2 regions of the Arthrobacter sp. JSM 101049 genome follow, and region 1 is predicted to be linked to the other one. Evidence: predicted binding sites of a transcription regulator. Region 1 holds the regulator's gene; the other holds the start of a gene.
The links. The regulator HrcA, encoded in region 1, represses chaperone genes, less so after heat shock. The targets are predictions, from matches to a motif close to TTNGCACTCGNNNNNNNCGAGTGCNAA.
Positions count from the first base shown of each region.

Region 1 (9,324 bases):
GCCCGCGCGATGATCTTCGACTCCGTCTATGACACCTACCGCGGCGTCGTCACCTACGTCCGGGTCGTCGACGGGCAGCTCACCCCGCGGGAGAAGCTGCAGATGATGTCCACGCGGACCACCCATGAACTGCTGGAGATCGGGGTCTCCTCACCGGAACCCACCCCGACCCGCGGCCTGGGCGTCGGGGAGGTGGGCTACCTGATCACCGGGGTCAAGGACGTCCGCCAGTCCAAGGTCGGCGACACGGTCACGAGCTTCACCAAGCCTGCTGCGGAATCCCTCGGTGGCTACGAGGACCCCAAGCCGATGGTGTTCTCCGGTCTGTACCCCATCGACGGATCGGACTACCCGGTCCTGCGGGACGCCCTCGACAAGCTCCTGCTCAACGACGCTGCGTTGACGTTCGAGCCCGAGACCTCAGTGGCCCTGGGCTTTGGCTTCCGCGTCGGGTTCCTGGGGCTGCTGCACCTGGAGATCACCCGGGAGCGCCTGGAAAGCGAGTTCAACCTCGATCTCATCTCGACCGCCCCCAACGTGGTCTACGAGGTGATGACCGAGGACAAGTCCATGATCACGGTGACCAACCCCAGCGAATTCCCCTCCGGCAAGATCCTCGAAGTGCATGAGCCAATGGTCGCCGGGACGATCCTGACACCGAACGAGTTCGTCGGTGCGGTCATGGAGCTGTGCCAGTCCCGGCGGGGGCAGATGCGCGGCATGGACTACCTCTCCGAGGACCGCGTCGAACTGCGGTACTGGCTGCCGCTGGCCGAGATCGTCTTCGACTTCTTCGACATCCTCAAGTCCAAGACCCGGGGATACGCGTCCCTCGACTGGAAGGCCGACGGCGAACAGGTCGCCGACCTCGTCAAGGTCGACATCCTGCTCCAGGGCGAACAGGTTGACGCCTTCAGCGCCATCACCCACAAGGACAAGGCCTACTCCTACGGGGTCATGATGACCTCCAAGCTGCGCGAGCTCATCCCGCGCCAGCAATTCGAGGTGCCCATCCAGGCGGCCATCGGGTCGCGCATCATCGCCCGCGAGTCCATCCGGGCCATCCGCAAGGATGTGCTGGCCAAATGCTACGGCGGCGACATCTCGCGCAAGCGCAAGCTGCTCGAAAAGCAGAAGGAGGGCAAGAAGCGCATGAAGATGGTCGGCCGGGTCGAGGTCCCACAGGAGGCGTTCATCGCCGCCCTATCATCAGACGGCTCCAAGGACAAGGCCAAGAAGTAGCATCCATGCCGTCAGCACTTCCCCTGGGCGATCCGGCACCCGCCGACGGCCTGCTGCCCCCGGCAACGGCCGACGGCGCGTCGGACCGCGACTTCTGCGTCTACGTCCACATCCCGTTCTGCGCCGTGCGCTGCGGCTACTGCGACTTCAACACGTATACAGCCCATGAGCTGGGATCTGGCTCGAGCCAGGACACCTATGCGGCCGCGGCCTCGGCCGAACTGGAGTTCGGCGCGGGCGTCCTGCGGTCGAGCGGCCTGCCCGACCGGGAGGTCTCGACGGTCTTCTTCGGCGGGGGAACGCCCACGCTGCTCCCCGCCGGCGACCTGGCAGCGGTCCTGCACACGATCCGGACGACCTGGGGCCTGCTCGATGGAGCCGAGGTCACCACCGAGGCCAACCCCGAATCGGTGACCCAGGCGTCCCTGGCCACACTCGCCGAGGCAGGATTCACACGCGTGTCCTTCGGCATGCAGTCCGCGGTGCCGCACGTGCTGAAGACCCTGGACCGCACCCACCGGCCCTCGCGCGTCGGCCAGGCCGTCCAGTGGGCACGCGATGCCGGACTGGATGTCAGCGTCGACCTGATCTATGGAACGCCCGGCGAATCAGTGGACGACTGGCGCACCTCGTTGGAAACGGCGCTCTCCTACGAGCCCGACCACATCTCGGCCTACGCGCTGATCATCGAGGAGGGGACCCGTCTGGCGGCACGCATCCGCCGTGGCGAGGTGCCGGACATCGACGACGACGACCATGCGGACAAGTACCTCCTGGCGGAGGAGATGCTCACGGCCGCCGGGTTCTCCTGGTACGAGGTCAGCAACTGGAGCCGCAGCGAAGCCACCCGGTGCCGGCACAACGTGGCCTATTGGAAAGGCGCCGACTGGTGGGGCGCCGGTCCCGGGGCGCATTCGCATGTCGGCGGGCTGCGTTGGTGGAACGTCAAGCACCCGGCGGCTTACCAGCAGCGGATCGACGGCGGCATCTCGCCGGCGGCCGGCCGCGAGACACCCGACGAGCAGGCACGGCTGCTTGAACGCACCATGTTGCTCACCCGCATCGTCGACGGGCTGCCGACCGGCGAGTTGCCCGCAACGGGGCGCCAAGCGGTGGCCGGGCTCATTGCCGACGGGTTGGTCGACGGCGCCGCTGCGGTCCGTGGAACGATCGTCCCGACCTTGCGGGGGCGCCTGCTCGCCGACACCATCGTGCGCCGGCTCCTCGGCTTCTGATACCGACCGACAAGACAGTGCGGCCCCGGGGATCCGTGTCCCCGGGGCCGCACTGCACACGACGTGCCGCGCGGAACGGAGCTAGCCGATCAGGCGCAGGTTCACCGGATAGCGGTACGGGCGGCCCTTGTTGACCTCGATGCCCGCCACCACCCCGCTGACCGTCACATACACCCAGATGGCCACGGCGACGATGGCGAACACGCCGCCGACGACTGGAATCAGCATCAGCAGATTGGACAGCAGGGCCAGGACGGTCAACGGCAACGTGAAGTTCAGCGCTTCCTTGGACTCCTGTGCGGTGAAGGGGCCCCGGTCGCGGTAGACGAGGTAGATGATGCCGGAGGGAATGCACCCCAGAATCCCACCAAAGTGGGCAATGGTCGCCCACTGCCGGTCCTCCGACGGTGTCAACGGCAGGGGAGCCGACGATGAGCCCTCGAAGCGGCCGGCGTCCGCCGGGCCGTCCTTGGGGTGTCCATCAATTCCGTTCATGACTCCGACGTTCCTCCCGTCCCATGTGTAGTGGCCACCAGTTTATCGCCCCGATGCGACTTGGCGCGACGGATGGCAGGCTGCGGCGCGGCGGGCCCGGTGTGCCGGCACCGTCAGTGGCGTCCGGTGGTGAGGAAATCGATGACCTCTTCGACTCGTCCCAGCAGGCTCGGCTCCAGGTCGGCGTAGCTGGTGACCTTTCCCAGCAATTGCCGCCAGCCCCGGGCGACATCGGCGTGTGTTGCGTGCGGCCATCCCAGTCCCCGAAGGATCCCGGTCTTCCAGTCGGTGCCGCGGGGGACCACCGGCCAGGCGGCAATGCCGAGGACCTGGGGGCGGATGGATTGCCAGACGTCGACGTAGGGGTGCCCGACGATCAGTACGTTCCCGCGGGCACCGGGAACCCGCATGGCCTCGGCGGCAATGCGTTCCTCCTTGCTCCCGGACACCAGGTGGTCGACCAGGATCCCGAGTTTGCGGCCAGGGCCGGGGGAGAAATCCGCCACGGCGCCGGCGAGGTCGTCGACCCCGTGCAGGGGTTCGACGACGATGCCCTCCACGCGCAGGTCGTGGCCCCACACCTTTTCGACGAGTTCGGCGTCGTGCTTGCCCTCGACCCAGATGCGGCTGGCCAGGGCAGTGCGTGCCTTCAGCTTCTCGACCCGGACCGATCCGGAGGCCGTGCGGGTTGCGGAGGCCGAGGCCGCTGCCTGGGGTTCGGTGACCTCCACGGGCTCGCCTTCGAGCAGGAACCCGAAGCCGGTGGGGAAGGAACGGGTCTTGCCCCGGCGGTCCTCCAGGACCACCAGGCGCATCCCGCCCGAGCGTTCGATCCTGACCACTTCACCGACCCATCCGGACTGGACGTCTTCCAGGAGCAGGCCCAATGCGGCCGGTACGCGGCGCAGCTCGCGGCGCTTCGGCGCCGACAGGTCCTGGGCGCCCCACTGGTGGATATCCATTCCTGACAAGGCCTTTCGGTGGTGGTGGCGGCCGAGGCGTCGGTCCGCGGCGCCATGGGCGCGCGGCCACCATGCTAACAACAGCGGAATCGTATTAGACTTAGCACTTAGGCGTGTCGAGTGCTAAGCGATGCCGCCTGCCACGTCCGTCCGCCACGAGACCCAGGAGGATCGAATGTCCGTGCCACGACGCCTCGAGGTCCTGCGGGCCATCGTGGAGGACTACGTCCACTCCCGCGAGCCCGTCGGATCCAAGGCCCTGGTCGAGCGACACCAACTCGGCGTGTCGGCGGCCACCATCCGCAACGACATGGCGGCCCTGGAAGAGGAGGGGCTGATCACCGCGCCCCATACCTCGGCCGGGCGGATCCCCACCGAACACGGTTACCGGTACTTCGTGGACCAGATCGACGCGGTTCGCCCGCTCTCGCACGCCGAACGCCGTGCCATCCAGCAGATGCTCGAGGGGACCGACGACCTCGACGAGGTCCTTGACCGCACTGTGCGCCTGCTGGCGCAGTTGACCAACCAGGTCGCTGTCCTCCAGGTCCCGCAGTTCAGCGACGCCACCGTGCGCCACATCGAACTGGTCGGGCTCGGCGCCGGTCAGGTGCTGACGGTCCTGATCACCAACACCGGCAAGGTCGACCAGCGGGTGGTCGTGGTCCCCCCGGAGACCAGCGACGAATCGCTGGCGAGCCTGAAGTCGGCCTTCCTGGCCGCGGCCTCCGGGCAACGCCTGCAGGCCCTCGGCGAGGTGGCCGGCGCGGCGTGCGAACACCTGCCGCAGTCCCTGCGGGCGCCCGGGAGGATCCTGGCCAGGGCGCTGGGGTCGCTGGGCGACAACTCGATGATCGACCGCATCATCATGGCCGGAACCGCCAACCTCGCCCGGTCCACCGGGGACTTCCCCCTGACGATCACCCCGGTGCTCGAGGCCCTCGAGGAACAAGTGGTCCTGCTGCGGCTGTTCTCCGAGATGGAACAGGACGCCCGGGGCATCGCCGTGCAGATCGGCCGGGAGAACCTCTACGGCGGCCTCGCGGAGACCTCGGTGGTCGCCACCGGCTACGGGCCGGGCTCCTCGGCCAAGGTCGGCGTCCTGGGCCCCACCCGCATGGACTATCCCACCAGCATGGCGGCCGTCCGCGCGGTCGCCCGATACCTCTCGCGCATCCTGGCCGGTTGACGGTCCGGGAACGCGGGGAACCAGCATGTACAGAATGTCGGAAAGGACACAGCACACACTGTGAGCAGCCATTACGAAACCCTCGGCGTCGCGCGCGACGCCTCCGCCGAGGAAATCAAGAAGGCCTACCGGAAGCTGGCCCGCAAACTCCACCCGGACGTGAACCCGGGCCAGGACGTTGCGGACCAGTTCAAGGCGGTCACCCACGCCTACGAGGTGCTCTCCGACCCGCAGAAGCGCCAGGTCTATGACGCGACCGGCAACGAGAACGGCACCGCCGGCGGCGGTGGAGGCGCCGGCGGTTTCGGCGGCTTCGGCGACATCTTCGAGCAGTTCTTCGGCGGCGGCCAGGCCCAGGGCCCGGCCTCGCGCACGCAGCGCGGGCGCGACGCCCTGGTAACGGCGACGATCGAACTCAAGGACGCCGTCCAGGGCACGGTCTACACGCTCGACATCGAAACCGCCGTGACCTGCACGGTCTGCAACGGCAGCTGCTGCCAGCCCGGCACCTCCCCGGAGACCTGCACGATCTGCCACGGCCAGGGCCAGGTGCAGCGCCCGGTCCGTTCCTTCCTGGGCCAGATGATGACGGTCGAGACCTGCAGCGCCTGCCGCGGCTTCGGCACCATCCTGCCCAGCCCGTGCAACGAGTGCATGGGCCAGGGACGCGTCCGCGAACGCGTGAGCAAGCAGCTGAAGATCCCTGCAGGTGTTGCCACCGGCACGCGCATCCACCTGGCCAGCCAGGGCGAGGCCGGCCCCGGCGGTGGCCCGTCCGGGGACCTCTACGTGGAGATCAACGTCAAGCGCCATCCGGTGTTCGAACGGGAGGGCAACGACCTGCACGCGACGCTGCGCATCCCGATGACCGCCGCCGCCTTGGGCACGGAGATGAAGCTCGACACCTTCGATGGCGAGCAGGAGATCCGCATCGAGCCGGGAACCCAGTCGATGGACACCGTCAAGCTGGCCCAACTCGGCGTGCCGCGTCTTCGCGGTGGCGTCCGGGGTGAGCTGGTGGTCCACCTGCAGGTCGAGACCCCGACGAAGCTCGACGACGAGCAGCGCGAGCTGCTGGAGCGCCTGGCCGGGCTGCGCGACGAGGAATTCGCCGAGGGACGCCTGGCCGAACGCGGCGGGGTCTTCTCCCGGCTGCGGGACAAGCTGGGCAACCGCGGCTGATGAGCAACCAGTGAGCAACCAGGCCTTCCTGCTCGACGACGGGCTGCCCGCCGGCACGGCTCCTGGCGACGTCGTCGTCCTGGACGGCGCGGAGGGACACCACGCCGTCACCGTCAAGCGGGTCCGGACCGGGGAGGCAATCGACCTGTTGGACGGCCGCGGGACCCGGGCCGGGTGCACGGTCCAGTCCACCGGGAAGGCCTGCCTGACAGCCCGCGTGGACCGGATCACGCACGATCCAGCCCCTGCCCTCCGCCTGGTCCTGGTCCAGGCCCTGGCCAAGGGGGACCGCGACCTGCAGGCGGTGGAGGCCGCCGTCGAACTCGGCGTTGACGAGGTCATCCCTTGGCAGGCGGACCGCTCCGTGGTCCGCTGGCCGGAGGCGAAAGCGGAGAAGGGCCGCGCGAAATGGGCGGCCACCGTCAGGGCGGCCGTGAAGCAGTCCCGCCGCACCCGGCTGCCCGAGGTCCACGGGGTGCTCACGACGGGTCAGTTGGCCGCCCGGCTCGACCGCGCCGCCGGCGAGGGCGCCCGGCAGCTGCCCCTCATCCTGCACGAACAGGCCACCGAGCCGCTCTCCGCCGTCGTCCGCGACTTCCTGCACGACGGCGGATCGGGTGCCGGTACCGCCGGCCAGGACGCCGGGGTGCCGGCGATCCTGCTCATCGTCGGACCGGAGGGCGGCATCGCCGACCCGGAGGTCGAGCGCCTGGCCGCAGCCGGGGCGCGGACGGCGCTGCTTGGACACCATGTGCTCAGGGCCTCGACGGCCGGCCCCGCAGCACTGGTGCTGGCCCGGCATCTGGCCGGCTTGCTGGACGCATAGGTCAGGACGCATAGGTCAGGACGCGCCGGACCGGAGGCACAGCGGGGCTCCGGGGAACAGGACCCCGGTAGCCGGCACCGGAGCACGGGGAGGCGGCGGGCGCAGGCGGCTCGGCGGTGCTAGCGGACCGTGAACTTCTTGGTGTCCTGGCTCAGGCGCTTGCCGTCGTCGGCGGCCTGCCCCCAGACCGCCAGGGTGTAGGTCCCCGCCTCCAGGACCGGGGTGACCTCGAATTCGTTGTCGGCCAGCGACCCGCCTCCCAGCGCCAGGCTGCCCCCGGCGACGCGGGTCCCCTTCCCGTCCTCCTGGCGCTTGAGGACCCAATGGGTGCCGCCGGGGAACGCACCGGAAATGCCGTGCAGCCGGACCTTGCCGGCACTATGGACCGTGCCCTGCTGCGGGTCGATGATCCAGATCGGCGCCCGCAACGAGGCGTCGCGCTGGATCGGGCCGGTGAGCTTCACGTGGCCGAACGCGTTGTATCCCGAGTGGCCGTCGACCAGGAGGTCGACGCTGGCCGGAGGATTCTGGCTGAGCAGCCCCGCGGCGGACGCGGCGGCGGTGGCCGTGTAGACCAGTTGCTGGATCGCCCGCTGGGCCAGGCCCTCGTCGAGGTCCCGGGAGAAGGCGTCGGCGGAGATGTCCAGGGTGATGACGTTGTCCGCGCTGATGGAGGTGCCGATGCGCGAGGGCTTGGACCAGACGTTGAAGTAGTCCGGATCCTCCGGCTGCTGCTCGGTGAGGTATTTGATCGCCGTCGTGACCGGATCACCCTGGTCCTCCGCCTCGACATACTCGCGGTAGAGGTAGACGGTCGAATCGCGCTCGCCCAGCCAGTAGATGGGGGACAGGCGCGGGGCGCTCAGCGACTCCAACGGTGCCGTGCTGCCCTGGCTGGACACCACGGGCGGGGCGCTGCTCGAGGCCGGCATGCTCGTCATCGACCCGTCGGGGGCACCGCTGCAGGCAGCGAGCATCCCCAGCGAGACCACCGAGGCCAACATGGCCACGCGCACCTGGGTGCGGCGGCCGGTGCGGACGATGCTCACGGGGATCCTTCAACTGGACAGCGGTGGTGGGGCAGGCCTGCGGGCAGGGGGTGCCTCGGCCGACCATTAACCTTGGCACACGCCGGGGGAGCCGGGCACCCGACAGGGGCCAAAAGCAGCGACTGTTGCAGGACTGATATTTACAGCGGGAGGAGTAACGGCGCAGCCGAACGCGCTTCCCGTAGGATGGAGGGGCGCCTTCGGGTCCCCTCCGGACCGGCACACGGCGCCATCGACACGTCAACGGGAGGACGACCCAGCAGGATGACCGACGAGAACAGCAACTCACCGGAGGCCAACGGCGCCACGGTGATCACGTTTTCCAGCACCGAGCAGATGGTCGGGGCACTGGGCGCCAACGACGAGGTGCTGCGGATCCTGCAGGGCATCTACCCGGGCGCCGAGCTCCACGTGCGGGGCAACGAGCTGCGCATCACCGGCGAGCCCGGCCAATCGGCGCGCGCCGAGCAGGTCGTCCAGGAAGCCCGGGGCCTGGCCACGAAGGGCACGCGCGTCTCGGCCCAGCTGGTCGAACAGCTCGTGCGCATGGTCGACTCCGAGGGTGCCGCCCGCCCCTCGGGTCCGGAAACCTTCGGGCTGAACATCCTCTCCGGCCGCGGCAAGCGGATCCGCCCGAAGACCGTGAACCAGAAGGCGTACGTCGACGCGATCGACGCCAACACCGTCATCTTCGGCATCGGCCCCGCCGGCACCGGCAAGACCTACCTGGCCATGGCCAAGGCCGTCCAGGCGCTGCAGGCCAAGGAAGTCAACCGCATCATCCTCACCCGCCCGGCCGTCGAAGCGGGGGAGAAGCTGGGCTTCCTGCCGGGCACGCTGACGGACAAGATCGACCCGTACCTGCGCCCGCTCTACGACGCGCTGCACGACATGATCGACCCCGAGTCCATCCCGCGCCTGATCGCCGCCGGCACGATCGAGGTCGCCCCGCTGGCCTACATGCGCGGGCGGACCCTCAACGACGCGTTCATCATCCTGGACGAGGCACAGAACACGACGCCGGAACAAATGAAGATGTTCCTCACCCGCCTCGGGTTCGGCTCGCGGATCGTCGTCACCGGTGACGTGACCCAGGTCGACCTGCCCGGTGGCACGCGCTCGGGCCTGAAGATCGTCTCCGAGA
Region 1 covers NZ_JBGFFC010000004.1:153,120-162,443, forward strand. The annotation lists gene lepA (translation elongation factor 4) at 1-1,242, shown strand, start outside; gene hemW (radical SAM family heme chaperone HemW) at 1,248-2,477, shown strand; gene AB8M85_RS12845 (DUF4870 domain-containing protein) at 2,559-2,972, opposite strand; gene AB8M85_RS12850 (DUF3097 family protein) at 3,086-3,934, opposite strand; gene hrcA (heat-inducible transcriptional repressor HrcA) at 4,110-5,123, shown strand; gene dnaJ (molecular chaperone DnaJ) at 5,184-6,305, shown strand; gene AB8M85_RS12865 (16S rRNA (uracil(1498)-N(3))-methyltransferase) at 6,316-7,131, shown strand; gene AB8M85_RS12870 (GerMN domain-containing protein) at 7,251-8,180, opposite strand; gene AB8M85_RS12875 (PhoH family protein) at 8,445-9,324, shown strand, end outside.

Region 2 (21,533 bases), on a different contig from region 1:
GGCCGGCAAGAAGACCGGCTGGGTGTCGTCGAAGTACCTGGCCAAGCCGGCCCCGGCCAAGAAGAAGGCCCCGGCGAAGAAGCCGGCCGCCAAGGCCCCGGCCAAGAAGCCTGCTGCGAAGAAGCCCGTGGCCAAGATGACGACGGCGACCCTGAACCTGCGCAGCGGTGCCTCCTCGAAATACCGGGTCGTCAAGGTCCTCAAAAAGGGGACCAAGGTCTCAGTCAGCTCCACGAAGGGCACCTGGTCGAAGGTCGCTGCGACCGGCAAGACCGGGTGGGTGTCCTCGAAGTACCTCAAGAACGTCCCCAAGCCGGTCGCGAAGCCCAAGCCGAAGCCGGTTGCGAAGCCGAAGCCGAAGCCGGTCGCGAAGCCCAAGCCCAAGCCGGTTGCGAAGCCGAAACCTGCTCCCGCGAAGCCGTCGGCCACCAACTTCGCCACCACGGTGAACCTCAACCTGCGCAAAAGCGCGCCGTCGGGCGCGGTGCTCGCGACGATCCCGGCAGGCGACACGGTCACGAAGACCGGCTCGACTGCACGATCCGGAAGCTGGACGCAGGTCAAGTACGGCACCACGACCGGCTGGGTGGCAACGTCCTACCTCAAGACGGCGGCCAAGCCGTCGTCGACCAGGGTTCCCTCATCCTTCGCGGTCTCCGGTGCCGGATGGGGCCACGGCGTGGGCATGAGCCAGTACGGCGCCCAAGGCCAGGCCAAGGCCGGGCGGAGTGCAAAGCAGATCCTGAACCACTACTACGCCCCGGCGACGATGGCCTACACGAGCTCCCGGGCAGCATCGGACATCCGCGTGCAGATCCTGGCGGCATCGACGTCGTCCATTGATGCAGCCAACGGCTCGCTGCGTCTCCTCGACGGGACGAAGGCGCTGGCCACCACGACCGGCAAGGTCGCGCTGGCGGTGAAGTCCGGCAAGGTGAGCGCGAAGGTGGGGTCCAAGACCTACACCCCGCGCGGGAAGCTGACCGTGGTCTGGCAGAACACCCGCTTCTGGCGTTCGGGTTCGCAGCCCACCACGGTGGCGGTCCCGAAGGCCAATGACGGCTCCGGCACGGTGAACTACCGGCACGGCAAGCTCGAGGTCGGCGTCCTGAACGGCAGGCTCAACCTCGTCAACGTCGTGCGGCTGAACGACGAGTACCTCTACGGGCTCGCCGAGATGCCCTCTTCCTGGCAGCCGGCCGCCCTGCAGGCGCAGGCCGTGGCCGGACGCACCTACGCCATGAGGAACATGTCCACGCTGAAGAAGGGCTGCGACTGCAACGTCTACGACGAGGTCGCCTCCCAGAAATTCACCGCCTGGAACAAGGAGAACGAGGGATCCAACGCGTACTACGGCAAGCGCTGGAAGGCCGCCGTCGACGCGACGAACCGCCGCAGCGCCAACCGCACGCCTACCTCCGGGGCGGTCCTGCTCTACTCGGGGTCGCTGATCGACGCCGTCTACTCCTCCTCCACCGGCGGCAAGACCCGCAGCTCGGCCACCGTCTGGGGCAGCAACCATGCCTACCTGCAGTCGCGCGATGACCACTGGTCGCTGCTGCCCTCCAGCGGCAACCCCAACCGGTCCTGGACCAGCACGGCGTCCCAGGCGCACATGGCCAGGGCCTTCGGCACCGGCAAGGTCACCCGCGTGAAGGTCTCCCGGAACAGCGACCTGACGATCAAGTCGGCCACCGCGACGACCGCGACCGGCGCGGTGCGCACCATCAGCGGTTCCACGTTCCGCTCCGCTGTTGCCACACGAAGCGCCTGGATCACCGGCGTGGCGGGCCGCTAGGTGGTGCGTGGGCCCGTCGGGCAGAACGAGATCCGGGCCATACCGCGATCACCGATCCTGCTTTATCATCAAAAGTGCGCCGGAACTGGGTGGTCCGGCGCCGCTTGCGGCCATCTGCCGGCAAGCAGGGGGGAAGCGGCGTTTTCCGCTGCCCATTCCATCCACATCAAGGGCAGTACACCGTTATCCCTACTTGTGAATGTCGAGCGCGAAAAATGAACAAGACGAAAAAGCTGCTGTGGTCCACCATGTCCGCAGTCGCCCTAGTTGCCGGCGCCATCGGCGCCGGGCCGGCCTACGCGGCACCGGCTAAGGACGCCGTGGTGTCGCCGCTGAAGCCCAATACCTATCGGTTCTCCTCGACCCAGGGCCCGCGTTGCATCCCGGTGCGCAACGGCACCACGATGCACCTGGGCCAGGACCTCCCGGCCGACAACGGCAGCCCGATCTACGCGGTGGCCAACGGTGTGGTGACCGCAACGCACAATGGCACGCGGGGCGGCTCCGCCGGCTACATCGTCGTGCGCCACGTCCTCGGCGGCAAGACCTACTACACCGCTTACATCCACATGTACAACGCGGCGAAGTACGTCCGGACGGGCCAGAGCGTCGAGGCCGGCCAGCGGATCGCCGACGTGGGCAGCTCCGGGGCTTCGACCGCCCCGCACCTGCACTTCGAGGTCTGGGGCTCCGCCGGCTGGATGAAGGGCCCGACCATCGATCCGATGGCCTGGTTGAAGCGCTACGGCGTCGACATGAAGCGGCACGCCACCACCGTCTACAACTTCACCCTGCCCAAGAGCTGCAGCTACTGGGCCGCGAGCGACCTGAACCTGCGGGCCTCGGCGTCCTCGTCGTCCAAGCTGGTCAAGGTGGTCCGCAAGGGCACGCCGATGACCTCGGTGCCCGGCGCCTACGCCAACGGCTACGTGAAGGTGCAGGCGTCCGGCACCAACGGCTGGGCCGTGCACGGCGCCATCTCGCCGACCCGGGTGGCCGCCAACCCGCAGTCCATCGACGTGAAGCCCGTCGCCGCGAACCTCTACTACTACGCCACCGCCAACGTGAACTTCCGCCAGGGTCCCTCCACCGGGTACGCCGTGCTGGGCACGGTGCCCCAGGGCGGCCGGGTGAAGGTCACCGGCACCGCCAGCGGCTGGATGCGCGTCACGTACGGCTCGAAGACCGGGTTCATCTCCGCCAGCTACCTCACCCGGACCCGGCCGGCCACGCCGCCGGTGAAGGCGCCGGCGAAGACCCCGGCCAACCCGGCCCCCAAGCCGGCCCCGAAGCCGGCCGCGAAGCCGGCTGCTCCGGCGAAGTCGGTGTCCAAGCAGGTCAAGTCCAACGTGAACCTGCGCAAGGGGGCCGGGACGACCCACGCGGTGGTACTGGTCCTGCCGAAGGGTGCCAAGGTCGCCGAGACGTCTGCGTCCAAGGGCTGGTCGAAGGTCACCTACAAGGGCAAGACCGGCTACGTCGCGTCGTCCTACCTGACGGCCCCGGCCAAGGCCCCCGCCAAGCCGGCCACGAAGCCTGCCCCCAAGCCGGCCGCCAAGCCCAAGCCCGTCGTCAAGGCGCCCGCGAAGGCCCCGGCGAAGTCCGTCACCCGGCAAACCACCGCGAACCTGAGCCTGCGCAAGGGCGCCTCGACCTCGACGGCGCGCCTGCTGGTGATCCCGAAGAACGCCAAGGTCTCCGTCGCCTCGACGTCCAGGGGCTGGTCGAAGGTCAGCTACAAGGGCAAGACCGGCTACGTCTCGGCGTCGTACCTGAAGAACGTGCCCGCGGCGAAGGCCGCAGCGAAGAAGCCCGTGGTGAAGAAGGCCGCGGCCAAGGCGCCGGCCAAGAAGACCACCAAGAAGACCACCAAGAAGACGACGGCGAACCTCAGCCTGCGCGCGGGAGCCTCGACCTCCAAGAAGCGCGTGCTGGTCATCCCGAGGAACGCCAAGGTCACCGTGACCTCGACGTCCAAGGGCTGGTCGAAGGTGACCTACAAGGGCAAGACTGGCTACGCCTCGGCGAAGTACCTGAAGTAGGACCGCAGGAAAAGTAGCTGCAGGAAAAGCCACAGCACGACGGCGGTGCCTCCCTCGGTGCCCCTCCCACCCCGGCAGGGGACGGCGGGCACCCGGGAGGCACCGCCGTCGTACATGGTGGGGGAGGGCGGGTGAACTCGGCCCGCGTGAATTTGGTGCCCGGCGGGGGCTCCGGTACCCTTTCTAGGTACGCCTTCTCGGCGGACCACCCGGATCTTTAGCTCAGTTGGTTAGAGCGTTCGCCTCACACGCGAAAGGTCGCTGGTTCGAGTCCAGTAAGATCCACCACACGAAAAACCCTCGGCATCCATCGGGGGTTTTTCGCTGTCGGAAGCCGGGGGGATCGCTCGTTTTCCACAGGCTCACGCTTCCTCCTTTCGGTGTCGTTGACGCCGCACCTATGGTGACTCCATGGGATCGGGGGCTCTGCCCAGCTGGCGCGGCAAACGTGCATTTGCAATGACTTCGCCCGGCTTGGCGTCTCCCTTGCCGGCGAGCTTCAGGTCTCGTACGCTCCCCGTTATCCGGGTCAGCCGGGGTAGGTGAAGAAGCTCGATCGGCGCATACTTAAAGGACTTGACCGGAAGCGATCCTTGGTAGGAGGGGAACCATGACTTCTCATCGAAAAGTAAAGAATGCCGGAGGGGTCGTGTCCGAGAGCCAGGTGCCGCGTTCCTATCTTCAGCCCTCGAGCGCAAAGACCGGCCGTTTCATCCGCGGGTCCGTGGTCAGGGTTCCGTTGGGGGCACGAACCTACGACGCGACCGTGATCGAGGAACGCAACGGCAGGGTCCGCGTAGAAATCGATGTTGCCGGAAGTGACGAACCGATTACCTCCTCGTATGCGATCGAGGAACTCTCCGCTACGTAGGTTTCGGCGTCGGTGTGCAGTCAATGGGAGGTTTCGCCTTCCGGCACCGGTTCAGCCCTCGAGCATGTCCAACACCATCGGCTTGACCTTCTCGCCGAGCAGCTCGATGCTGCGTTGCATGGGTCCGTGGGGGAGCGTCCCGGCGCTGTACTTGATGTCGACGCGGGACAGGCCCAGCGTTGTGGTGATCGTGGCCATCTTGCGGGCCACGGTTTCGGGGGAGCCGAGCAGCAGGTTGCCGTTCTCCCCGGCGGAGGCGTTGAAGCGGATCCGGCTGGCAGGCGGCCACCCGCGCTCGGCCCCGAGCCGGTCCATGGTCCGCTTGTAGTGCGGCCAGAGGATCTCGGCGGCCTCCTCGTCGGTGTCCGCGACGAGGCCGTGCAGGTGCGCGCCGATCTTCTGCGGGGCCTGGCCGAACTCCTCGAGCGAGCGGTGGTAGAGCCGGGTCAGCGGCTCGAACGCCAGCGGGTTCCCGCCGATGATCGCCAGGAACAGCGGCAGGCCGTGCCGGGCGGCGCGGACCACCGATTCGGGGCTGCCGCCCACGCCCACCCAAGCGGTCAGGCCGTTGGCCGTGGGCGGGTAGACGCGTGTCCCGCTCAGCGGTTTGCGCGTGCGCCCGCTCCAGGTGACCGGTTCCTCCTTGAGCAGCTTCGCGAACAGGGCGAGTTTCTCCTCGAAGAGGACCTCGTAGTCGGCCAGGTCGAAGCCGAACAGCGGGAACGACTCGATGAAGGAGCCGCGGCCCAGGATCGTCTCGGCCCGCCCGTTGGACAGTGCGTCCAGGGTGGCGAAGCGCTCGAAGACCCGGATGGGGTCGTCCGAGCTGAGCACGGTGACGGCCGAACCGAGCCGGATGTGCTCGGTCCGTGCGGCGATGGCCGCCAGCACGACCTCGGGGGCGGTGACGGCGTAGTCGTCGCGGTGATGTTCGCCGACGCCGAAGAAGTCCAGGCCTGCCTGGTCGGCGCTCACGGCCTCCTCGACGACGTCGCGGATGACCTGGGCATGGGGGAGCAGGTTGCCGTGTTCGTCCTCGGTGCGGTCGCCGAAGGTCTCGACGCCGATCTCAAGCTGTGCCATGGGGCCTCCTGTTTGGTTTAGATGCATTCGCATACAATAACCCGTTCGGGGCACCCGGTATTCCCACCCCGATTGACGTTGGACACACCTGCCCCCGGCGCCCCCTGCCGGACCGTGTCGCGGCTGTAGAGTTGGCTGCAGAAACCCCGTCAGAACAGGAGACTTCGTGTCCGACCGTGACAAGCCGGAGCCCTCCGAAACCACCACGCGCCCGGAGGACCCGAACCCGCCCGTCGGATCGATGCCGCGCATCCCGACGTCGGAAATCAAGCAGCCGGTCGGCCTGCTCGGACGCCTCGGCCTGGCCGGTTCCCGGACCACCGGGGACGACGGCGGTGCCTCCGCCGAGGCCGATGTCGCCCCGGGCTTCCACGACGACTGGGTCAAGACCGAACCCACTGGCGCCCTGGCCTACACGCCCGAGGCAGTCGAGGTCGACGAGTCGCGTCCCCGCACCGACCACGTGCTGCCCAGCGGCAGCGTGGACCTGCCCGGCTCCCCGGACGACCGCTCCAAGACCGAACCGGACTGGGACGGGGTCACCCCGCGCACCGCCGAGGCGCCCGTCGTCGTGCCCGGGAAGAAGACCGCCACCACCGACTCTGGCAGCACTGCCGACGCAGCGTCCGGCCGCCAGGCCGGCACCGGAAAGCCAGCCGACAGCGCAGCGGCCGACGTGGCCGCCAAGGCGGCCGGTGCCTCGCCCGCCCGCCCCAAGGGCCAGGGCCGCAAGACGCGTCCGGGCTGGCCCGTCCGCCCGGGCCGGCCCTCCAGCCGCCCGGCGGCATCCTCGGGCTTCGACGGTCCCGCAGCACCCCGCACCGGCACCGCCCGCAAGCCGAACGCCTGGAAGATCCCCGCAGCCCGCCGGCCCAAGCCAACCCCTGCTGCCCCGCCGACGACCAGCACCGTGCCGATCGACCCGGCGGTGGCACGCGTCTCCAACGTCCTGCCTCCGGAGGCCCGCACCAGCCCGCAGACCGCGGCGCAAACGGTCGTTCCCCCGACGCCGACGCGTCCGGCGAGCCCGCTGCCGACCGTCGCGCGTGCAGCCAGCAAGGCCAACCCGGCGGCCCGGCGCATGTTCTCCAAGATCATGCAGACCGAGTCGCCACCAACCCAGGCGTTCTCGATCGTGGACCGGCTGGTGGGCAGCCCGTACGCCAACCCGACCATCCAGCAGCCCGCCGAGTACGACGCCAACGCCCGGCAAACCCTCGAGTTCGCCCTGGACCTGGCCGAGTCCATGTTCCGCTTCGGCGCCGGTGCCCTGCAGGCGGAGACCAGCGTCATCGCGGTCACCGCCTCACTGGGGCTGCGCAACGTCGACGTGGAGATCACCAACCAGTCCATCCATATCAACTACGCGCCACAGGACCAGAACCCGGTCTCGCTGCTGCGCGTCGTGCGATCCTGGACCGGGAACTACCGTGGCCTGGCCCGACTGCACCGGCTGGTCTCCGAGATCGTCGCCGGTGGGGTCACGCGGACCCAGGCGGCGGACCGGCTGCACGAGATCCTCCGCCAGCCCAAGCCGTTCCCGCGCTGGATGGCCACGGCCGGCGGCGGCGGGTTCACCGCTGCCTTCGTCGTCTTCATCGGCGGCAACTGGCTCGGTGCCCTGCTGGGGTTCCTCTCCTTCGCCCTGATCACCAAGATCATGAACGTCGTCGGCGCGTGGCGGGTCCCCGAGTTCTTCACTATCGGGCTCGGCTCCGCGGTGACGACGGCGATCGCGATGCTCTTGTGGGCGGTCCACGCCCCGATCTCCCCGGCGGTGGTTGTCGCCGGCGGGATCATGCTGCTGCTGCCCTCGTCGAGATTCGTCTCGGCGGTGCAGGATGCCATCAACGGCTTCCCGGTCACCGCCGCTGGCCGTTTCTTCTCGTCCTTGCTGATCTACGGGGCGATCATTGCCGGGATCACGGCGGCCCTGGTCGCCGGGGCGATGATGGGCATGCCGCGGCTGGACGTGGCCAATGTGGCGCAGATCGACTACCCGAAGCCGTTCCTGGTGTTCCTCGTCGTCGTGGCCGTGATCTGCGTGGGCGTGTTCGAGCAGACCTCGCATTCGCTGGTGCTGCCCACCGCGGGCGTCGCGCTGGCCGGGTACCTGGCCTATCTGCTCGCCGAGCAGCTCGGCGTGGGGGAGCGGTTGACCCCCGCGGTGGCCGCGGTGGTGGTCGGCGGGTTCGGCCGCTGGGTGGCCATGAAGATGGGGGCCCCGCAGCTGGTGGTCGCCGTTCCCGCGGTGACGTTCCTGCTGCCCGGTCTGATGATCTTCCGGGCGATGTACGGGATCACGATCGATGCCGGCCAGGTGTCGGTCGGCCTGATCCAGATGTTCAACGCCTTCACGATCATCCTGGCCATCGCCGGCGGCGTCGTGCTCGGCGACACCGTCGCCCGCCCGTTCACCAAGGGCTGGATCACCCACGAACGCCGGCGCATCCGCCGCCGCTAACCCCACAGCGCGCTCCGCGCGGGCTGCAGCTGGCTGGCTATCCGGGTTATCGCCCTCCGAAGCATCGCCAACGGGCGGTTTCCCGGACATCTACCGGGTGGTTACGGACCGTGGGCCCACCAAGCGCCCCAAAGGCGCCCCTACAACCCGGGCAGCGGTGCGTCCCCCGGCCCCTCCGGAGCAGGCCCGCCCGGCGGCCGTACGGCTCCGGCGGCGCCCACGGACGGCGCGGCTTCCGCCGCCGGCAAACGCCAATCCACCGGCTCGCCACCCTGGGCCTCGAGCAGCTCGTTGGCGCGCGTGAAGGGCCGCGAGCCGAAGAACCCGCGCCGGGCCGACAGGGGAGAGGGGTGCGGGCTGGTGATCACCGGCGTCGTGCCCAGCAGGGGTTCGAATCGCTGGGCGTGCCGGCCCCAGAGGATCGAGACCAACGGAGTGCCCCGGCCGGCCAGGGCCGTGAGCGCGGCGGTCGTGATCTCCTGCCAGCCGAGCTTGCCGTGCGATCCGGTGTCCCCGGCGCCCACCGTGAGCACCGGGTTCAGCAGCAGCACGCCCTGATCGGCCCACGGGGCCAGATCCCCGCTGGCGGGGAAGGGGTAGCCGGTATCGGCCACGTATTCGGCGAACATGTTGGCCAGGCTCCGTGGCAGGGGCCGCACGGCGGCGTCGACGGCGAAGGCCAGCCCGATCGAGTGCCCCGGGGTCGGATACGGGTCCTGGCCGAGGATGAGGACGCGCACCTCGGACATCGGCCGGTGGAAGGCCCGCAGCACATGTTCGGCGGCCGGCAGGACCAGCTCCCCGTCCGCGCGTCGCCGGTCCAGTTCGGCCTCCACAGCTTGCAGCCGGGGCAGGACCGGCTCCAGCGCCCGGGCCCAGTCCGGGGCCATCGGCCAGGTGGCCTGCGCATCATTCTCCATGGGGCCATTTTGCCCGCCGGCATGCACCGGGCGCCAAATGACATCATTGTCATTCGCCACTACCATGGAGGGTGGGGAAGAACCCCGCGACCCGGCCATGCCCGGGTGGGGGCATGCAGGATCGGAGACGGGCCGAGGAGGCACATCATGGCAGTTCAGGCCGGCGAGCTGGAGTTCGACATCGACGAATCCAGCGACTTGGACGAACGCGACCAGCGGATCCTGGCCCTCGAACGCCAATGGTGGAAGTACGCCGGGGCCAAGGAGCAGGCCATCCGCGAGCTCTTCGATCTCTCGGCGGCGAACTACTACCAGCTGCTCAATGCGCTGATCGACACGGACGCCGCGCTGGCGCATGACCCGATGCTTGTCAAAAGATTGCGTAGACTTCGATCGACGAGGCACCGCGCACGCAGCGCCCGCCGCCTGGCCGGCGACGCGTAGGGCCGCTGCCCCGCCACCACCTGCCTGACGGACCAAAGGAACCAAGGACTGCGATGACGAAGTACCCCAACGACGAATTCGACAGGGTCCCCGAATTCACGAACCGCAAGGGTGTCCACCGCCAGGCCGTCGCCGGGGAAGCGGCCCGCCGTTCCCCGCTGGGATGGATCGTGGCGTTCGGCATCCTGGCCCTGGTCGTCGGCCTCTTCAGCTACTTCGTCCTGCCGCAGCTCACCGGCCAGCCGGTCGCCACCACCGCTGCGGCCTCCAGCTCGGCCAGCGCACCGGCCTCGCCCACCCAGGACGACGCCGATGCCTCCTCCGCCTCGGAGGCCCCCTCCGGTGGTGCCTCCGAGGGGGCTGCCGCCTCCGATGAGGCAGGTGCCTCGGAAAGCGAAGCAGCCGAATCCTCGCGCGCCGCCGAGGAATCCGCCGCCGCGTCCGAAGCCGCTGCTTCGTCCAGCGCCGCCGCGGCCAGCTCGGCTGCCGCGGAATCCAGTGCCGCAGCCGCCGAACCGGACCTGTCCACCAGCATCGGCGTCTACAACGCCTCGAACCGCTCCGGCCTGGCCGGCTCGGGCCGCAGCGAGCTCGTCGGTGCCGGGTTCACCAGCGTCAGCGCGGGAAACTGGACCAAGCACGTAAACAACTCGGTGGTCTACTACAAGTCGGAAGCCGACAAGGCCACTGCCCAGCAGGCCGCCGACGTCCTGGGGATCGGGACGATCTACCAGACCGCGAACATCCCCGGGCGCATCGCCGTCGTCCTCGGCTCGGGCTACTGAGTTCTTCCGCGGCCTACTCGGAACCGTCCCGGACGGCACGAGTTTTCCCGAATACCGTCCCACGGCTTGCACTCTCGGGTAGGGAGTGCCAATAATTGACTTAGCACTCGGGTGTTGAGACTGCTAAGCGCGGCGCGGACCGGATCCGCGACGGTGCCTCGCCGTCGAACACACCGGGTGAACCCCGGATCAGTTGCAGCGAGGGTGTGGGCACGGCGTTCAGACAACGCAGGGTCCCGCCCGTCCGTCGCGGGCGTTTCAGCTGGTTCATGAACTCGCATGACTGTCCCGAAAGGACCACTAGCCACCATGGCCAAGATGATTGCATTTGACGAGGAAGCACGCCGCGGCCTCGAGCGGGGTCTGAACACCCTGGCCGACGCCGTCAAGGTGACCCTCGGCCCGCGCGGGCGCAACGTCGTCCTCGAGAAGAAGTGGGGCGCCCCCACCATCACGAACGACGGCGTCTCCATCGCCAAGGAAATCGAGCTGGACGACCCGTACGAGAAGATCGGCGCCGAGCTGGTCAAGGAGGTCGCCAAGAAGACCGACGACATCGCGGGCGACGGCACCACCACCGCCACCGTGCTGGCCCAGGCCCTCGTCAAGGAAGGCCTGCGCAACGTTGCCGCCGGCGCCGACCCGCTGTCGCTCAAGCGCGGCATCGAGAAGGCCGTCGAGGCCGTGACCACCGAGCTCTTCGACTCCGCCGTGGAGATCGAGACCAAGGAGCAGATCGCCGCCACCGCGTCGATCTCCGCTGGCGACTCCCAGATCGGCGAGCTCATCGCCGAAGCACTGGACAAGGTCGGCAAGGAAGGCGTCATCACCGTCGAGGAGTCCAACACCTTCGGGCTGGACCTCGAGCTGACCGAGGGCATGCGCTTCGACAAGGGCTACCTCTCGGCCTACTTCGTCTCCGACGCCGAGCGCCAGGAAACGGTCCTCGAGGATCCGTACATCCTGATCGTCAGCTCCAAGATCTCCTCCGTCAAGGACATGGTCGCCGTCCTGGAGAAGGTCATGCAGTCCGGCAAGCCGTTGCTGATCATCGCCGAGGACGTCGAGGGCGAGGCCCTGGCCACCCTGGTCGTCAACAAGCTCAAGGGCACCTTCAAGTCCGTCGCCGTCAAGGCCCCGGGCTTCGGTGACCGCCGCAAGGCCATGCTGGCCGACATCGCCATCCTCACCGGTGGCCAGGTCATCTCCGAGGAAGTCGGCCTCTCGCTCGAGGCCGCCACGCTCGACCAGCTGGGCCAGGCCCGCAAGGTCGTCGTCACCAAGGACGAGACCACCATCGTCGAGGGTGCAGGCGACGCCGAGGAGATCGCCGGCCGCGTGTCCCAGATCCGCGCCGAGATCGAGAACTCCGACTCCGACTACGACCGCGAGAAGCTGCAGGAGCGCCTGGCCAAGCTGGCCGGCGGTGTTGCGGTCATCAAGGCCGGTGCCGCCACGGAGGTCGAGCTCAAGGAGCGCAAGCACCGCATCGAGGACGCCGTGCGCAACGCCAAGGCCGCTGTGGAAGAGGGCATCGTCGCCGGCGGCGGCGTGGCCCTGATCCAGGCCGGCGAGAAGGCCTTCGCGAAGCTGGCACTTGAAGGCGACGAGGCCACCGGCGCCAACATCGTCAAGGTCGCCGTCGAGGCACCGCTGAAGCAGATCGCCTTCAACGCCGGCCTCGAGCCCGGCGTCGTCGCCGACAAGGTCAAGGGCCTGCCCGCGGGCCACGGCCTGAACGCGGCCACCGGCGTCTACGAGGACCTGCTGCAGGCCGGCGTGAACGACCCGGTGAAGGTCACCCGCTCTGCCCTGCAGAACGCCGCCTCCATTGCGGGCCTGTTCCTCACCACCGAGGCAGTTGTCGCCGACAAGCCGGAGAAGGCCGCTCCGGCCATGCCCGGTGGCGACGACATGGGCGGCATGGGCGGCTTCTAGCCACCCCGGCTTCCCAGCCTTCATCAGCACGACGCCGGCGCGGTCACCTCATCGAGGTGGCCGCGCCGGCGGCTTTAAGGCGCGGCACGGTTCAGGGTGCCGGAAAGCCGAGATCGGCCAGTTCCGCTGTGAGGTTCTCCCGGGCGGCGACTTCCCAGAGGTCCCTTCCGGTGGCTGTCGCGTAGAGCGGTTCGGTGGCCAGCAGCGTGCGCAGCACCTGGGCCCGGCCGACGGCGAAGTCCGCGGCGGGGACGTGCGAGTACTCGCGGCGTACCGCGGCGGCATAGCGGGTGTAGGCGGGCCGCGGACGGGCCAGGACCTCCAGATCCGCGTCGCACAGCAGGCGCCCGGCGGCGTCGTCCGCTTCCGGCCAGTGGGTGGCCGTCAGCCGGACCAGGCGGGCAACCTCGGCCACCTCGTCCGCGGGGACCCCTGCCTGCGGCAGCAGCTGTTCGGCCAGGCGGGCCGATTCCTCCTCATCCTGGCCGGCGACACCGGCGTAGACGGCGTCGTGGAACCAGGCGGCCAACCACGGTGCCCGCGGATGGGGCCCGACCGCCTCGCCCCGAGACCGCAATAGGTCCAGGGCGCGCAGCACGGCCAGCAGGTGGGCCCGGTCGTGGTACTGCCGGTGCGGTTCGGACCACCGGGTGATCAGCTGTGCAGCGAGCCCCGCGTGGCCGGGCAGCAGGCGGTCCCACGCATCGGCGAGGACCCCGTCGAGGCGCTCGGGGCGTTGCCGGGCCGGGATGCGCACCCCGGAACGGATGAGGCGCCGCGCCAGCTCGGTGGCCGGGACGGGCAGGGCCCCGCGTGCGACCAGGTCGTCAAACCGCTTGCGAGGTACGTCGTAGTGGTCACGGTCGAAGGCACGTGCGGGCAGGTCGGCGGCCGCGGCAAAGGCATGGAGTTCCTCGACCGAGATGTCGGAGACCAGATGTGAGAACTCCGTGCCGTGGGCGGGCCACAACGGGGGATCGATGAGGATGGCCATGCGCCCAGATTACCCGGGGGAGCGGGGGAGTGCCCTGTCAGGCGGTGGCGCCGAGGGGCGAACGCAGCGGCCAGTCCTGACCCTCGAGGATCACCTGTGCGCACGCGCCGGTCTCCGGGTTCACGAGCACCGGGGCCAGCAGGTTCACGGTGGCCTCGCGGTCGGACGTGTTCACCATGGCCAGGACCGTGGGCTTCTGCACGGCAGCCGCGCCGACCAGTGCCAGCTGCTCGCGGGAGAAGCGCGGGGCATAGTCCGGCAGGTGGGTGGCGGCGTCGAGCACGAAGAAGCGGATCTCCGGGCGGTCGGCCGAATCCAGCGAGTAGAGGCCGACGGCGTCCTCGACGGGCTCGAGCGTGAACTCGGTGAGGTCGGCGAGGCCGGGGAGCGGGGCGGCGAAAGCGAGGCGTGTGCTCATCGGAGGAAGTCCATCAGGGTCGGTTGGAGGATGCGCGCGGAGGCAGCCAGCGCTGCCTGGTAGGCGACCTCCTGCGTTTTCAGGTCCAGGATGGCGGTTCCCAGGTCGATGTCCTCGACCGCCGAGCGCCGACCCTCCAAGGCTACGGCGTTGTCCATCAGCGTGGACTCGGCAGCCAGCACCGTCGCGTGCCGGACACCGACGGAGGTCTGGGCATCGCGGACATTCTGCATGGCAGCGTCCACTTGGTCGATGCGCTGTGAGATGTTGTCTCCCCCGCGGAGGTCCTTGATGATGTTGGTGATCAGCGAGAACACGTCGTCTCCGCCTTCCGTGATCGGGCCGAAGGCCTCGGCGGCGTCCGTGTCCACTCGGACAGTCGTGTTGGGTCCGGTGCGCCGGTCGACTTTGCCGCCAGTCGCCGTGAAAGTGACGGTGACGTCGTCCGTTTCCACCGTCGTCTCGTCCGGCTTCACAGTGACGGCTGCGGACGCATCGGCCGTGCCCGCGAACACGAGCCGTCCCGCGTACTGGGTGTTCGCGGCATCGGCGAGGCTGTCGCGCAGCGTCTCGAGCTCGATCGCGATGGCCTCCTTGCCGTTGGCGTTGATGCTGCCGTCGTTGGCGCCGCGGACCGTGAGCTCGCGGATGCGGTTGAGGATCGTGGTCGCCGAGGACAGTGCCGAATCGGCCGTGGCCAGCCAGCCCTTCGCGTCTCCCACGTTGCGGCTGTACTGCTCATTGGCCCGGGCCTCGGCTCGGACGGCCATCGAGGTCGCGGTGCCGGCCGGGTTGTCGCTGGGCCGGGAGATGGCCTCGAGTGAGGACGCCTTCGTCTGCGCGGTGGCCAGGCGCTGCATGGCGGTCTGCAGGTTGCGGGTGGCGGCTGCGCTGATGCCGGCGTTCGTGATGCGGTTGATCATCGTTCCCTTCCTTAGCGTCCGACGATGCCGGTGCGGTTGATCAGGGTATCGAGCATTTCATCGACAGCGGTCATGACGCGCGCTGCCCCCTGGTAGGCATGCTGGTAGGCCAGCAGTGCGACGTTCTCCTCATCGAGGGACACGCCGGCGGATGCCTGCTGCTGGGCGGCGGCTGCCGAATGTGCGACGGCGGCAGTCACCGCTTGCTGCGCCTCGGCTTGCGCTGCCAAACCAGCAGAGACGACGACGCCGGACCACACCTTGTCGGGACCGCCATCCTCGTTGGCGAGATCGGCTAGTTTCAGCGCGTTGGAGCCGTCCAATTTCCCAGCGCCCGCAGAGGATTTCGTGGCAAGCTCAGCGGCAGAAGAAACGATCACCGAGAGCCCGGCCGCTGTCGTCTGGTCTGGATCGAAGAAGTTCTTCTGTGTCTGATCAGCTACGGTGAAGCCCTCCTTGTGCACCGTGTTGACGGTTGTCACCAAGTTCTCGGCGACAGCGTCCAACGATGCGGCCATCTCGGCAATCGCACCACCCGTTCCGTTCCCTTCGGGATCCGCTGGTGCTAGCAAGGAGAGCGCTCCAGCGACCCGTCCGCCGACCGAGTCGACGTCGTTACCGTCCAACGTCAACCGCGGCGGGTCATTTGTCGCCCCGGAGAGCTGCTCCGATCCGGTGGCCTTCAATTCGCTGTGGCTGGTGCCGGCGACGAGCGACTGGTTCCCGAGTTTCACCTCAATGGTGCCGTCTGCGTTGGTCGCACTGGTGGCACCGGACAGCTCGGCCAGACGGTTGACGAGCATCGCTCGCCGGTCCAGCATCTCGTTGGCGTTGCCTCCGGCGGTCATCGTCGCCCTGATATTGCCATTCAGCTCAGCAACCTGGGCCGCAGTCGAGTTCACCTCCGAGACCATCGTGTTGAGCCCGGAGCGCTGTGTGGACCACTGGTCGGACAGCTCGCCGTGCATGAGGGCGAGCCGGGACGCGACGTCTTTTGCGCTGGAGATGAGCACCGTGGCTTGCGATGCCTCCCCGGGGTGGTTGGCCACGCCCTCCCAGGCATTCCAGAACTTGCCGAGCAACGCCGAGAGGCCGTTTTCGCCCGGTTCGCGCAGCGTGTTTTCGATGTCCATCAGGGCAGCAGCACGGGTATCTGCCATGCCGACGGCGCCGGAGGTCGCGTTGAGCCGGGCATCCAGGTGTGCGTCGGCCAGCCGCGCGATGCCACTGACGGAGACACCCTGGCCCAAGCTGGGGCGGGTGACGATCAATCCCGTGGAGGCCAGTGCCCCGACGGCTGACAGCTCGGCACGCTGTCGGGTGTAGCCCGGCGTATTGACGTTGATGATGTTGTTGCCGGTGGTCTCGATGCCGATGCGCGCGGCATTCAACCCGGTCATCGCGGTGTTCAATCCACTGAAGGTGCTCATATCCGTCCCCTACAAACTCGTGTCGATGATCCGCGCGCCATCGCGGGCAGCGGTACCGGCGCCCGTGCGGTCGTAACCGGGCCGTTCGTCGTCGAGCGTGGCCAGTGTCTCCTGCGTGGAGCGCTGGGCCGCGCGCAGGTACTGCTCGTTGGCCTCTCGCAGTGCGGCGATCTCGCTGGTGGTCTCGCGCAGCGCGGTCAGGTGCGCTCCGAGGATGTCGGTCCAGGGTCCCTGGGGAGCTTGTGCGGCGATATCTGCCAGCGGCGCGTCATCGGCTAGACCCCAGGCTGCGGCCACCGAAGCGGCTTCGACGGACCGGGCCAGGCTGGCAGCGTGGACCTTGTCCAGCACGCTTTCCACCTCGCGGGTGGCCATGCCGATCCAACGGCTCTTCCCGGAGACCAAGAGGAGTTGTTCCTCCTCGAGCTTGAACTGGAGCAGCTCCAGCAACTCCCGCTCTTTCCACAGCAACGCGGATAATTCATTGGCACTCATGCGCCATCGATCCCCTCAGCTTGTCGGGTAGACCCCACGCCTATCTTCCATGTAGCCCCCCGGCATACAAGAGTCTATCGGCCGAGTTTTCAGCACCGTTAGGAAGACTTTGTGGGTAGGAGAAAATTGGGGGTATCCAAATTCCACAAAGTTAAACTAATATCTCCTGTGGGGGGGAATTTCGCTCCGCCCCAGCGGTCAGTATGGCTGGCCGCTATTTACTTGGAATGGGGCGAGTCAGTGGATAGATCTGTGCGCAATCAGATGGTTGTCGACAATCTGCCGTTAGTGGGTTATCTCGCTGCGGAGATGTGTGCGAAGGCAACGCATCTCTCGCGTGAGGACCTGGCGTCGGTCGGTTCGATCGCCCTGGTCACGGCAGCAGATTCCTTCGATCCTGCCCTCGGCGTTCCCTTTGGCGCCTACGCACGCCGACGCATCGTCGGCGCTTTCGCCGACGACATGCGCTCCAGCGACTGGGCGACCCGCGGTGCACGCAAGCGCATCAAGGAAACCAAGGTCGTCCAGGAGACCCTGACGGCAGCCCTCGGCCGTACGCCGACGACGGCGGAACTCGCCCAGTCCCTCGGTGTCGCCGAAGACGAAGTGCACGCTGCCATGCAGGATGCCGCCCGCACTGTCGTCGGCATCGACGATGTCATGGCCGACTACCTCGTCGCCGAGACCGAAACACCCGAGCAGCGGCTGCTTGCCGACGAGCGCACCGCAATGGTGCGTGCCGCCGTGGAAGTCCTGCCGGAGAAGATGCGGCACATCGTCCAGCGCATCTACTTCGATGGTTCGACGGTCAAGGAAGTTGCAGCAGAGTTGGGCATTACCCACTCCGCGGTGTCCCAGCAGCGATCCGAGGCGATGCGTTTGCTGCGCGACGGCATGCAAACCCACTATGCCGATTCGGAGCAGATCAAGAACTCGGAGCCGGTATCCCGCGTTGCTGCGCAACGGCGGACGAACTACCTGGCCGCGTTTGGCGAGCAGGCAGCCGGCGGAATTACCCGCACGGCCCAAGCGGTTCACCGCATCAGTCCGGCTGCCGCTGCTTTGTAGAAGATTTCCACTTCTCGGCTAACGCCCAGAAAGTTCCTGCCGATAGGTGTGGTTGAGGTCCACGGACGGACCTCGCACGAACACCCACTTCACGGAGGAATTCACCATGGGTATGACCGTTAACACCAACCTTTCTGCGATCAACGCGCAACGCAACCTCGCGAACACGCAGAACGACCTTTCCAAGTCGCTGGAGAAGCTCTCCAGCGGACTGCGCATCAACCGGGCCGCCGATGATGCGGCGGGCCTGGCGATCTCCGAGGGCCTGCGCTCGCAGGTCAACGGCTACACCGTGGCAGCTCGCAATGCCCAGGACGGCATCTCGGTCATCCAGACCGCTGAAGGCGCCCTGACCGAGGTCCACTCGATCCTGCAGCGCGTCCGCGATCTGGCCGTGCAGGCCGGCAACGACTCCAACAACGCAGATTCCCGCACTGCGATCCAGACCGAAGTGGAACAGTTGGGTGCAGAACTCACCCGAATTTCTGAAACCACGAACTTCAACGGAATTGACCTGCTGAAGGGAGCAACCTCCGGAGACGGCACGGGGCAGTTGAGCTTCCAGGTAGGAGCAGGTGGGGCACCCAGCAACCAGATCATTGTCGATCTGACGTCGGCCGATGTGGCCGCCATCGGGACGGCGATCACCGGTTTGGCTGCCGCAGGGTTTGCTACTGCGACTGCTTCTGCCGCCTCGATTACAGCCATCGACACCCAGATCGAGAACGTGTCGACCGCACGTGCTGGCCTTGGTGCCTCGCAGAACCGTCTCGAGTCTGCCATCAACTCCCTGAATGTCGGACGCGAGAACCTGACCGCCGCCGAGTCCCGCATCCGAGACGTCGACATGGCCGCAGAAATGGTCAAGTTCACCCGCTCGAACATCCTCTCCCAGGCCGGCACCTCCATGCTGGCCCAGGCGAACCAGTCGAGCCAAGGTGTGCTGCAGCTCCTCCGCTAAATCGTTCGAGCCTAGGCAGCGAGTGAATTAATTCGACTGCGGGACCGATGCTCGTATCGAGACGGAGAAACGTTCCCAGCCACGTTCCTGTGCTCGCACAGAGGACGTATCAAGGCGACGTTCATGGATGAACGCCGCACCAACACCCACTTCACGGAGGAATTCACCATGGGTATGACCGTTAACACCAACCTTTCTGCGATCAACGCGCAACGCAACCTCGCGAACACGCAGAACGACCTTTCCAAGTCGCTGGAGAAGCTCTCCAGCGGACTGCGCATCAACCGGGCCGCCGATGATGCGGCGGGCCTGGCGATCTCCGAGGGCCTGCGCTCGCAGGTCAACGGCTACACCGTTGCTGCCCGCAACGCCCAGGATGGCATCTCGGTCATCCAGACCGCTGAAGGTGCCCTGACCGAGGTCCACGCGATCCTGCAGCGCATGCGCGACCTTGCCGTCCAGGCCGGCAACGACTCCAACAACGCCGAGTCGCGTGAGGCCATTCAGAAGGAGGTCACCGGCCTGACGGACGAGCTGGTCAGGATTGCGGACACGACGAACTTCAACGGGAAGGACCTGCTGAAGGGGGCCACCATGTCCTTCCAGGTAGGGGCTGATGGAGGCGCATCGTCGCAAATTTCCGTGTCGATGACTGACATGAAGACATCGTTGGCGTCCATTACCAATATCACTTACGGGGCGACATCGGCTGATGCCAGCACGCACGAGCCCGACGCAACGAACTTCCTGTTTGATTCGGCGGCGAACGCAGCCTTGGCTATTACGGCCATCGACACGGCAATCACTGCGGTTTCGACAAACCGAGCTGAGCTCGGTGCTGTCCAGAACCGCTTCGAGTCGGCCATCAATTCACTGAATGTCGGTCGCGAGAACCTGACCGCCGCCGAGTCCCGCATCCGAGACGTCGACATGGCCGCGGAAATGGTCAAGTTCACCCGCTCGAACATCCTCTCCCAGGCCGGCACCTCCATGCTGGCACAGGCGAACCAGTCGAGCCAGGGCGTTCTGCAGTTGCTGCGTTAGTACCTTGACGTAGTGAAGTAAAGAGTTCCGCGAACGGTGCGTGGCGGCCGGCCCGGCCCCCCGCCAGATAACGGTCGCCACCGCCGTTCACGGGACACCTCCAGCATTTCCGCAGTCGTAGGCAGTCATAGAAGGGAAGAGAACTTGGGCATCTCGCTCGACGGATTGTCATCCGGTCTGGATACCACAGCCCTGATCAACACCCTGATGCAGGCCGAGGCCATTCCGCAGAACATCCTCAAGAACAAGGTCTCTGCGGCACAGACGATGGTTTCTGCCTTGCAGGCGCTGAATACCAAAGTCTCTGCACTAGGCGAACTGGCAGAGAAAGCAGCCAAACCGGACTCCCTGCAGCTTTTTACCACCACAAGCAGCTCAGATGCCGCGAAGGCTACCGCGGGTAGCGGCGCTGCCCCTGGTTCCGTGGACATCACCGTCAACCAGACGGCACAAGCACAGGTGTCGGTCTCTGGGAAAGTCAGCGAGTGGACCGAGGCATCCTTTACCATCACGAAGGCCGACGGGTCCGTCATTTCCATCGCGGCAGATTCGACGTCACTTGATGACGTAGTCCGTGCCGTCAACAATTCCGACGCTGGCGTCAAGGCTGTCATGGTGGCAGCAGGCGATGGCACCTTCCGCCTACAATTCTCAGCCGCCGACACCGGAACCAGTGGCAAGTTCACCATTTCTGGAACTGCAGGCTCCAACCTCACCGAAGCGAAGACTGCACAGGATGCCAGCATCACGCTGTGGTCCGGGGTGACGGGAGTCGAACAAGAAGTCATTTCGTCCAGCAACACGTTCGAGGACCTGCTGCCCGGTGTCGACATCACCGTCAGCAAGGCCTCCACGTCTCCGGTGACCATTACGGTCGCACGCGACGACGAGGCCGCCGGCAAGGTCGCCGAGGACCTGGTCGACAATCTCAACAGCCTCTTCGGCTTCATCTCTGCCAACTCGTCCGTGACATCCGATCCCGACGGCACCACGAAGGGCATGATCTTCACCGCCGACAGCACCGCCCGCGATGTGAACCAGCGGATCCTGTCCGCGGCCACGATGCCGGTCAACGGCAAGTCGCCCTCGGAAATCGGCATCAGCATCACCAAAACCGGAACCATCGAGTATGACGCCGAGAAGTTCCAGCAGGCGCTGACCGAGAACCCTGCCATGGTGGAGGCTACACTCCAGGAGATCGCCTCCCGCGTGCATTCGACCGCCTCCGCACTGTCCGACAAGTACGACGGCCAGATCACCGCCCGCATCAAGGGCCAGGAATCCACCATCACCCGCCTCGACGACCAGGTCATGGACTGGGACCGCCGTCTTGCCACCCGCCGGGCGACCCTCGAGAAGACCTACGCGGCCATGGAAGTCCAGCTCAGCGCCCTGAACGCCCAGTCCTCCTGGCTCACCAGCCAACTGTCCTCGCTGCCGAGCACGAACGGAAGCTCTTCATGATGATAAACCCAGCCCAGAAGCGCGCCCAGCTGGAACGCGAGGCCATCCTCTCCGCCAGCCCGGCCCGACTGCTGACCATGCTCTACGACCGGTTGCTGCTGGACCTGTCCCGGGCCGAAGCCGCCCAGCAGAACGAACAGTGGTCCATCGCCTCGGAGAACCTCATCCACGCGCAGGCCATCGTCGCGGAACTGTCCTCCACGCTGAAGCTCGACGTGTGGGACGGCGCCGCAGATCTGCTGGCCGTCTACACCTACGCCACCACCGCCATGTTGAATGCCAATACAAGCCGGGACGCCGCCAAGACGCGCGAATGCATCGAGCTGCTCGAGCCGTTGCGCCAGAGCTGGCACGAGGCCGCACAGGCGCAGAACGAATCCGCGCCGGCACC
Region 2 covers NZ_JBGFFC010000002.1:854,954-876,486, reverse strand. The annotation lists gene AB8M85_RS09320 (SpoIID/LytB domain-containing protein) at 1-1,798, shown strand, start outside; gene AB8M85_RS09315 (SH3 domain-containing protein) at 2,014-3,840, shown strand; tRNA gene AB8M85_RS09310 (tRNA-Val) at 4,052-4,128, shown strand; gene AB8M85_RS09305 (hypothetical protein) at 4,451-4,711, shown strand; gene AB8M85_RS09300 (LLM class flavin-dependent oxidoreductase) at 4,763-5,794, opposite strand; gene AB8M85_RS09295 (threonine/serine exporter family protein) at 5,961-8,258, shown strand; gene AB8M85_RS09290 (uracil-DNA glycosylase) at 8,399-9,178, opposite strand; gene AB8M85_RS09285 (DUF3263 domain-containing protein) at 9,326-9,622, shown strand; gene AB8M85_RS09280 (LytR C-terminal domain-containing protein) at 9,676-10,407, shown strand; gene groL (chaperonin GroEL) at 10,717-12,345, shown strand; gene AB8M85_RS09270 (DUF4031 domain-containing protein) at 12,437-13,339, opposite strand; gene AB8M85_RS09265 (flagellar assembly protein FliW) at 13,377-13,757, opposite strand; gene flgL (flagellar hook-associated protein FlgL) at 13,754-14,680, opposite strand; gene flgK (flagellar hook-associated protein FlgK) at 14,692-16,110, opposite strand; gene AB8M85_RS09250 (flagellar protein FlgN) at 16,120-16,605, opposite strand; gene AB8M85_RS09245 (sigma-70 family RNA polymerase sigma factor) at 16,858-17,673, shown strand; gene AB8M85_RS09240 (flagellin) at 17,780-18,634, shown strand; gene AB8M85_RS09235 (flagellin) at 18,803-19,678, shown strand; gene fliD (flagellar filament capping protein FliD) at 19,823-21,142, shown strand; gene fliS (flagellar export chaperone FliS) at 21,139-21,533, shown strand, end outside.
Region 2: the regulator HrcA is predicted to act here: its motif matches at 10,508-10,534, upstream of groL (chaperonin GroEL).